Regions from separate parts of the Dechloromonas sp. A34 genome, predicted to be linked through region 3. Evidence: riboswitches for the same ligand, from Rfam matches in the RefSeq annotation. Region 3 holds a riboswitch; each other region holds the start of a gene.

Region 1 (2,195 bases), 860 kb from region 3:
GCCATGGCCAGACGAAGAGACCGGGGGTGTCGTCCGGGCGGCCGATCCGGATGGGTACTGTGGTGTGCGTTGCAAGCGTCTGGCACAAGGTGGTCAGGCGGGTGAAAAGGGGCATGGTGTCCTCCTGAGAAATGCCGGATCGATCCTCAGGTTAGCACACGGGCTGCCGCCTCAGTCTTTGCAAGGCGATTTGAGGCTCAGCGGCAGGCCGGCGGCAACCAGCGTCACCTGCTCGCACACCGCGGCAACGCGCTGGTTGAGCCGTCCCTGCTCGTCGGCAAACAGCCGCGATACCGGATGCATGGGTACGATGCCCCAGCCGACTTCATTGGAGACCAGGATGATGTGGCCGGGCAGTTGCGGCAACAACTCGATCAGGGCCGTCGTCTCGCCGTCGAACAGCGGGCAGGCGATCGCTTCGCCGGCCTCGGCCTGGCGGGCCGCCTGGCCGGCAAATAACAGGTTGGACAGCCAGAGGGTCAGGCAATCGACCAGGATGCAGGTCTCCGGTGTCGCGAGTTGGCGCAGTCTGGCCGCTAGATGCAGCGTTTCCTCGGTGCAGCCCCATTCGGCCGGGCGGCGGGCGCGGTGATGGGCGATGCGGTGGGCCATCTCGCCGTCGCGAGCTTCGGCGGTGGCCAGGTAAATGACCTGCTGGCCGGACTCCGCGGCCCGTTTTTCGGCCAGCAGGCTCTTGCCCGAACGCGCACCGCCAAGGATCAGTTCTTTCATGGCAGGCATTGTGGGCGAATGTCGGCGTGGACGGCAACCGGTATAATTCGCCCCGATTCGATAAAACGGAACACGGTGCAAATCCGTGGCGGGCCCGCCGCTGTAATCGGGGACGGATGTCGCGACATGCCACTGCTCAGGGGAAACAGACCCGGCGGGAAGGTGCGACAGACCGGCTGATCCGAGAGCCAGAAGACCTGTCGAATCGTTTGGGCTGGAGCCTGTGGACAGGGCTTCGCGGTGGCGTTGCAAGGCGCTGCTGCGAGGCCCTTTTGTTTATTTGGACAGGAAGAATCGGATGCATTCAAAATTCAAGATCGTCGCCCCGGACCAGGGGTTGGCCGCTGCGCTGCAGCACAAGATCGACCAGAAAACCAAGCCGCTCGGCGCCCTCGGGCAGCTGGAGGGGGTTGCCAAACGGCTGGGCCTGATCCAGCAGCGTCTCGACCCGCAGTTGAGCCAGCCGCAGATGCTGGTCTTCGCCGGCGATCACGGCGCGGCCAAGGCCGGCGTCTCTGCTTTTCCGCAGGATGTGACCTGGCAGATGGTCGAGAACTTCCTGGCCGGCGGCGCCGCGATCAATGTCTTTGCCCGCCAGAACGGCATGGAACTGGCCGTGATCGACGCCGGCGTGGCGCATGATTTCGGCAAGCGCGATGGGCTGATCGACGCCAAGGTCGCCCGGGGTACCGCCAATTACCTCGAACAGCCGGCAATGAGCAGCGAGCAGTGCGCCGTCGCCATGAGTCGCGGCGCCGAAATCATCCGCTGGCTGGCCGCCAAGGGGGTCAATGTCGTCGGCTTCGGCGAAATGGGCATCGGCAACACCGCCGCCGCTTCGCTGATCACCCATTGCCTGACCGGCACGCCGCTTGCCGACTGCATTGGGCGCGGCACCGGGCTCGACGACGCCGGCTTGGTCCGCAAGCAGGGATTGCTGGAAAAGGCCCTCGCCCGCTATCGCGCGGCCGGTGGCAAGGATGAACCAATGGCCGTGCTCGCCGAATTCGGCGGTTTCGAGATCGCGATGATGGCCGGGGCCATGCTGGCCGCGGCCGAAGCCCGGATGGTCCTGCTGATCGACGGCTTCATCGTCGGCTCGGCGGCCTTGACCGCCGCCCGGCTGGTGCCGGCGCTGGCTGAGTATTGCATCTTCTGCCACCGCTCGGCCGAGCCCGGCCACGCGGCGCAATTGGCGGCACTCGGCGCCGACCCATTGCTCGACCTTGGCCTGCGGCTGGGCGAAGGCACCGGCGCAGCGCTGGCTTATCCGCTGGTCAAGGCGGCAGCCAATTTCCTCAAGGAAATGGCCAGCTTCGAATCGGCCGGAGTCGCCGAAAAAAGCTGATGTTGCGCCGCGAGCTCGAATATTTCTTCGGTGCCGTCCGCTTCTTCACGCGGCTGCCGGTGCCGGCCTGGGTCGGGCATTCGGCCGAGGCGCTGAACCGCTCGGCGCGCTATTT
Region 2 (2,195 bases), 460 kb from region 3:
TACCAGTTCGCCGGCCTGCTGCGCGGCGGCAAGACCGAGCTGGTCAAATGCCTGGGTTCGGCGCTGCAAGTGCCGGCTTCGGCCGAAATCGTCCTCGAAGGCGTCATCCATCCCGGCGAGATGGCGCTCGAAGGCCCCTATGGCGACCATACCGGCTACTACAACGAGCAGGCCGAGTTCCCGGCGTTCACCATCGAGCGCATCACCATGCGCAAGAATCCGATCTACCACAGCACCTACACCGGCAAGCCGCCCGACGAGCCGGCCGTGTTGGGCGTCGCGCTCAATGAAGTGTTCGTGCCGCTCCTGCAGAAGCAGTATCCGGAAATCGTCGATTTCTACCTGCCGCCGGAAGGCTGTTCCTACCGGCTGGCTATCGTTAGCATCAAGAAGCAGTATCCCGGTCACGCCAAGCGCATCATGTTTGGCATCTGGTCCTTCCTGCGTCAGTTCATGTATACCAAGACGATCATCGTCGTGGACGACGACATCGACATCCGCGACTGGAAGGAAGTGGTCTGGGCGATGACGACGCGCATGGACGCCACACGCGACACGACGCTGGTCGACAACACGCCGATCGACTACCTCGACTTCGCTTCGCCGGTGGCTGGCCTCGGTTCCAAGATGGGGCTCGATGCCACCAACAAGTGGCCGGGCGAGACGACCCGTGAATGGGGGCGGCCGATCGTCATGGATGGCGACGTCAAGCAGCGGGTCGACACGATGTGGCAGGAACTAGGTCTTTAGGAAGCTTGACCGTTTCCGCGGCGTTTTGAGAGAATCCGCGCTCCTATCGGTATCGAGATACGGAACACGGTGCGAATCCGTGGCGGGCCCGCCGCTGTAACCGGGGACGAAGACTGCATGGTCGCCAGACCAGCCACTTGCGGGGCATACCGCGCAGGGAAGGCGCAGCGCTTCGGCTGATCCGGAAGCCAGAAGACGAATCGATGCCAATCTGGAGCCAAGGCAAGGGCTCCGGCTGACTGCATGCGAGAAGCGTGCGGTGAGCCGGAGCCCTTTTTGTTTTTGCATTCCCGAGGAGTGGAACATGACCCAAACCGTGACTTCAACCGTCAAAACCCCGCAAACGACTGAAAACCAGGCCGCCCCGGCCGTTCCGACCATCGCCGTGCGCAAGAGCTGCAACCCGGAAGGCATGGGCCTGTCGCACTATGTGCTGATGGACAAGAAGGCGGCCAAATGACCGCAGCGCTTCCCGCGGGAGCGCTGCGCGACCCGCATTTCCTGCCGGTGGATATCGGCCACGATATCTACGCCGCGGTAACCGATCCGGACACCGCCTTCTGGGCACTGGTCGACAAGAACAAGGTCGGCGAGGGGCTCGATCCGGCCACGCTCGCCGCCTATCGCGAAAAGGCCGAGGGTTTCCGGCAGGAACTGCATGCCCTGCGATTTGGCCTGAAGCCCTCCGGCGTCTATCTGAATCCGACCGAGCGCTGCAACCTCAACTGCACCTACTGCTACCTGCCCGATACCCAGCGCAGCGGCGGCAGCCACATGCCGGCCGTGACGCTGCTCGCCTCGCTGGGCAAGCTGCGCGACTACTTCCGTTCGGTGATGCCGGACGGCCGCAAGCCGCGCGCCATCTTCCACGGCGCCGAGCCGCTGATGAACCAGGCGGCGGTGTTCGAGGCGATCGATGCCTTCGGCGACGATTTCGTTTTTGGGCTGCAGACCAACGGCACGCTGCTCGACGATGCGGCGCTCGACTTCCTGACCTCGCGCAATGTCAGCATCGGCCTCTCGCTCGATGGCCCGGTCGCCGGGATCACTGACGCGACGCGCCGGACCTGGGGCGGCAAGAGTGTGCACGACAAGGTGTTGCGCACCATGGAAAAGCTGCGTGGCTACGGCTCGTGGAGCGTCATCACGACCTGCACGACCGAGAACCTGCCTTACCTGACGCGCATGGTCGAGTTGTTCCACGCCCATGAGGTGCCGACCTGCATGCTCAACACCGTGCGCTGCACCCTGCCCGGGGCGCGCGGCGTCAAGCCGGCCGACGGCGACATGGCCAAGGCCTTCTTCGCCGCCATGGACCGCACCCACGAGCTGTACCAGGAAACCGGCCGCAAGCTGATGGTGGCCAACTTCGCCAATATCCTGATCGGCATCCTGGCCCCGACGGCGCGCCGCCTGATGTGCGACATCTCGCCCTGTGGCGGTGG
Region 3 (2,195 bases):
GACTCCGGTAGCAGGTCAGGGTTGCCGATAAACTTGCCAGACTTCGGAAAATACAGATCGTTGAACGACGGTGCCTTGAAAGCCGTGCCGTAGCCTACATTGGCCCGCCAGTTCGAATTCAGGCGGTAGCCATAGGCTACGGAACCGGTGGCCTTGTCACCGAACTGCGAATTGTTGTCGTAACGCAGGTTGGCCTGCAGGCGATGCGCCAGATAACTGCCGTTCCAGCCGACCAGCGCCGAATCGACGGTGCGCTCGGTGACGCGAAAATTGCCGGTGCCGGTAACCGACTGGTCCAGACGCTCGATGCCGAGCAGAAAATTGCCGACCGCGGTCCGGATGTCGTTCTGCCAGGCGTATTGTTCCTGGTCAGTGCGGAACAAGGAGTTCTGCACGCCGTTGGTGGTGTTCTTCGAATCGTCGGTGCTATGGCCGGCGCGCAGCGTGCTGGTCCAGTTGCTGGTGAAGGCATTCTTCAGATAGGTGGAGAAATTGCTGACCGCCAGCAGGTTGCGGTAGTCCTTGGCGGCCGCTGTCTTGGTCGTACCGCTGTCGTACTGGCTTTCGCCGTCGCTGTAGAAGAAGCTGGCGCCGACCTCGTGGCCCTTGGCCAGGGTATAGCCCAGGCTGCCGCTCAGGCTCTGGTTCTCGAAGCCGTCGCGATCCTTGTTGTAGGCACTGTTTGCGGGATTCTTGATGCTGTTGAAGCCGTCGGTCCGATAGCTCGAGGCATTCAGCGAATAACGCCAGTCGGCCTGACTGCCCGAAAAACCGGCAGTGAGCGTCGAAGTGTTGTAGGAACCGATGCCGGCTTCGGCATTGACCTGGAACGGACCCTTGCCGGTGCGCGTGAAAATCTGGATCACGCCGCCGATCGCATCGCTGCCGTACAACGAGGAGGCCGGACCGCGCAGGATTTCGATGCGTTCGATCTGGCTGGCCGGAATGCGCGACCACGAGGACATCTGCCCCAGCGAGGCCGAACCGACGCGCATGCCATCGACCAGAACCAGCGTATGGCCGCTACTCGTGCCGCGCATGAAGACGCTGCCGGTCGCCCCATTGCTGCCCTGCGAGTAGAACTCGATGCCGGGCTGGCGCGACAGGATTTCGCCCAGCGTGGAATTGCCGGCCTGCTTCAGTTCTTCGCTTTCGACGACGGTGACGTCGGAGAGCAATTCCGAGCTGCGCATCTCCTGGCGGGTGGCAGTGACCATCACCGGGTCGAGACTGGCGACCAGCAGCGGGGTGTCGGCTTGCGACGGGGTTGCGAAAACGAGTGGCAGCAGCGCGGCCAGCGGCTTGAAACGTGGATACATGGATCTTCCTTTCCCGGCGGGCGTCCCCGCATGCCGGAATAGCATGGACAAGGAAGCGCAATGGGGGAGGAAAGACAGGTCACACGACCGGCACCACAGCCCCGTGGCACTTCCGCTTGTGTTCCAGGCCGGTATCCGGGCTCGCAAGTCTTGGCGCGTCGCCTTCCCAGGTTGTCACCCAGTGGCATTCTGACGCGCCCGCACTTGCTTACCGTTGCGGGGGCAGCAGCGGATTTGTCTCTTGCGAGACGCACCGCTTTCCCGTTTAACTGCGCTTGGAGAAACCTCGCACAGCACCTGACACGGCGCGAATTCTACATGCATCGTTGTTGCGCCGCATCAGAAAAATCCTGAGCGCTTCCAATAAACCACTTTGAGAATAAAGGCTTAGTCCTTGACCATGCGGCATTTTCCCAACTATAGTGCGGCCCATGAATACGGAACTCGAAGCGCTTGAAGCGAAGATCGAACAGGCAGTTGCCCTGGTGCACCAGTTGCGCGCCGAGAACGAGGTGCTGAAGAATCAGATGGCGGCGGCCGAAGCCGAACGCCTTCACCTGCGGCAGACGATGACCGCGGCCCGCGAGCGGCTCGAAGGCCTGGTCGACAAGCTGCCCGAGGAGGCCTGAGATGAGCACCGAACCGAATTTCCTCGATGTCAAGATCATGGGCCGCGAATACCGCGTCGCCTGCACGCCGGAAGAACGCGACGCCCTGCTCGCCGCGGTCGATCTGGTCGACGGCAAGATGCGCGAAATCGCCCAGCGCACCAAGAACACCATCGCCGAGCGCGTCGCCGTGATGGCCGCGCTGAACATCGCCCACGAACACCTTTCCGGGCCGTCAGAAACATTCTCCGAAGCGGTTGATACTTCC
Region 4 (2,195 bases), 1.7 Mb from region 3:
CCGGACACTCGGCCAAAGACATGGCCGGACCCGACCGAAGTCGGGGATCCAAAAGGCAGGTAACGACTGCGACGCCAGCAAGGCTGGACTTCAGGGCGACCGGGGTCGCCGATGAAGGCTGTGCAGACACGATGTCCACAGAAAGCGCTTGTAGTATCGCGCTGGACTTATCCGGGATTCAAGACAGCGGTTTTGTTTGCCACATGCAAGCGTCGGGAATTCCAAGCTTCTTGGCGAGGTGCGAGCTTTGCGCGGGTAATCTACCCACGGCGAGGCAGTTATGTGCCATCCAGATGGCACATAACCACCGGTGGCAACGACCGGGAAAACAGAGAGGTGCTGATGGAGTTGCGCGCCACGACCACTACAGGTAGTGGTATAAATTCGCCGAAGCACCGTATATAGTATATGCGCTTCCTTGACACCCCGCGTCTGTTAAGCCTAGACTCGGTGCCGTTGATGGTTCCCCACCCAGGGATTAAAAGGGAATCCGGTGCCGAGTCTGACTCGAATTCCGGGGCTGCCCCCGCAACTGTAATCGGCGAGCGCTTCGCCAACACATGCCACTGGATGCGTCCGGGAAGGTAGGTGAAGCGCGCTGAACCGAGAGCCAGGAGACCTGCCGCAACGAACTTTCTTTCATGGTTTTGGGGCGGGGTGTCCCTGACGAGAGGTTTATTGCGTGTCTTTCTTGCCGTTCGTTCGTCTGGCCGATTCGACCACGGGTTGCTACCCGCTGGCGTCGCGGCTGGTCGCGTCGAATTCCGGCCTGGCGCAACGTCGATTCTCCGCCCCCCGATACGGAGAATCGCCTTGCAATCGAATATTCACGCCCTTTCCGCCAGCAGCGAGTATGCCGTGGCTGCCCTGCAGGTCATCCGCCGCAACGGCGCCGTCGTTCCCTTCCACGCCGACAAGATCGCCGTTGCGCTGACCAAGGCTTTCCTCGCCGTCGAGGGTAGCCAGAGCGCCGTATCGTCGCGGGTTCGCGAAGTCGTTGCCCGGCTGACCGATGCCGTGGTCCGTTCGCTGACCCGTCGCCTGCCCGATGGCGGCACGGTGCAAATCGAGGACATCCAGGACCAGGTCGAACTGGCCCTGATGCGCTCCGGCGAGCACGACGTGGCCCGGGCCTACGTGCTTTACCGCGAGCGCCGGGCGGCGGAACGCGCCACGCTGGCGGTGGCGCAGGGCGCGCCGGCGCTGCATGTGACGGTGGATGGCGAGCGCCGGCCGCTCGATGCCGGGATGCTGCTGCAGACCTGCGAGGCCGCCTGTGCCGGGCTGGGCGAGGTGGTTTCGACGCGGACCATTCTCGATCAGGCGCTGAAGAATCTCTACGACGGCGTGCCGCTGGCCGACGTGCAGCAGGCGCTGATCCTCGCCGCGCGCACGCTGATCGAGCGCGAGCCGGCCTACAACCAGGTCACCGCCCGGCTGTTGCTGGCCAGCCTGGGGCATGAGGTGCTCGGCCGCCCGCTGGGGCTGGACGAGATTGCTACGGTCAACGGCGAATATTTGCCAAAATTCATCGCGCAGGGCATCGCCGCCGAACTGCTCGACCCGCGCCTCGCCACCTTCGACCTGCCGCGCCTGGCCGCCGCGCTGAAGCCGGAGCGCGACCGGCAGTTCGGCTACCTCGGCCTGCAGACGCTGTACGACCGCTATTTTCTGCACATAGCCGGGCGCCGCATCGAGCTGCCGCAAATCTTCTTCATGCGCGTCGCGATGGGCCTGGCCTTGAACGAAATCGACCGCGAAGCCCGCGCCATCGAGTTCTACGACCTGATTTCCAGCTTCGATTTCATGTGCTCGACGCCGACCCTGTTCAACAGTGGCACGCTGCATTCGCAACTGTCGTCGTGCTACCTGACCACCGTGGCCGACGATCTGGAAGGCATCTACCAGGCTATCAAGGAAAACGCCCTGTTGCAGAAATACGCCGGCGGCCTGGGCAACGACTGGACGCCGGTGCGCTCGCTGGGCAGCCGGATCAAGGGCACCAACGGCCAGAGCCAGGGCGTCATTCCCTTCCTGAAAGTGGTCAACGACACGGCGGTCGCCGTCAACCAGGGCGGCAAGCGCAAGGGCGCCGTGTGCGCCTATCTCGAAACCTGGCACCTCGACATCGAGGAATTCCTCGACCTGCGGAAGAACACCGGCGACGAGCGCCGGCGCACGCACGACATGAACAC

Evidence for each region. A riboswitch is a leader RNA that binds a small molecule or an ion and turns the genes downstream of it on or off. The one in region 3 is predicted to bind cobalamin.
Region 1: another riboswitch for cobalamin. It lies ahead of cobT (nicotinate-nucleotide--dimethylbenzimidazole phosphoribosyltransferase); the one in region 3 lies ahead of NQE15_RS04980 (TonB-dependent receptor domain-containing protein).
Region 2: another riboswitch for cobalamin. It lies ahead of cbpA (modified peptide precursor CbpA); the one in region 3 lies ahead of NQE15_RS04980 (TonB-dependent receptor domain-containing protein).
Region 4: another riboswitch for cobalamin. It lies ahead of NQE15_RS13615 (ribonucleoside-diphosphate reductase subunit alpha); the one in region 3 lies ahead of NQE15_RS04980 (TonB-dependent receptor domain-containing protein).

Annotation. Positions count from the first base shown of each region.
Region 1 covers NZ_CP102486.1:135,963-138,157, forward strand. Annotated here, with positions in the region: gene NQE15_RS00670 (Pvc16 family protein) at 1-115, opposite strand, end outside; gene cobU (bifunctional adenosylcobinamide kinase/adenosylcobinamide-phosphate guanylyltransferase) at 172-741, opposite strand; cobalamin riboswitch at 759-952, shown strand; gene cobT (nicotinate-nucleotide--dimethylbenzimidazole phosphoribosyltransferase) at 1,031-2,080, shown strand; gene NQE15_RS00685 (adenosylcobinamide-GDP ribazoletransferase) at 2,080-2,195, shown strand, end outside.
Region 2 covers NZ_CP102486.1:529,517-531,711, forward strand. Annotated here, with positions in the region: gene ubiD (4-hydroxy-3-polyprenylbenzoate decarboxylase) at 1-750, shown strand, start outside; cobalamin riboswitch at 781-970, shown strand; gene cbpA (modified peptide precursor CbpA) at 1,055-1,210, shown strand; gene cbpB (peptide-modifying radical SAM enzyme CbpB) at 1,207-2,195, shown strand, end outside.
Region 3 covers NZ_CP102486.1:992,918-995,112, reverse strand. Annotated here, with positions in the region: gene NQE15_RS04980 (TonB-dependent receptor domain-containing protein) at 1-1,319, opposite strand, end outside; cobalamin riboswitch at 1,428-1,635, opposite strand; gene zapB (cell division protein ZapB) at 1,751-1,948, shown strand; gene NQE15_RS04970 (cell division protein ZapA) at 1,950-2,195, shown strand, end outside.
Region 4 covers NZ_CP102486.1:2,717,860-2,720,054, forward strand. Annotated here, with positions in the region: cobalamin riboswitch at 444-642, shown strand; gene NQE15_RS13615 (ribonucleoside-diphosphate reductase subunit alpha) at 814-2,195, shown strand, end outside.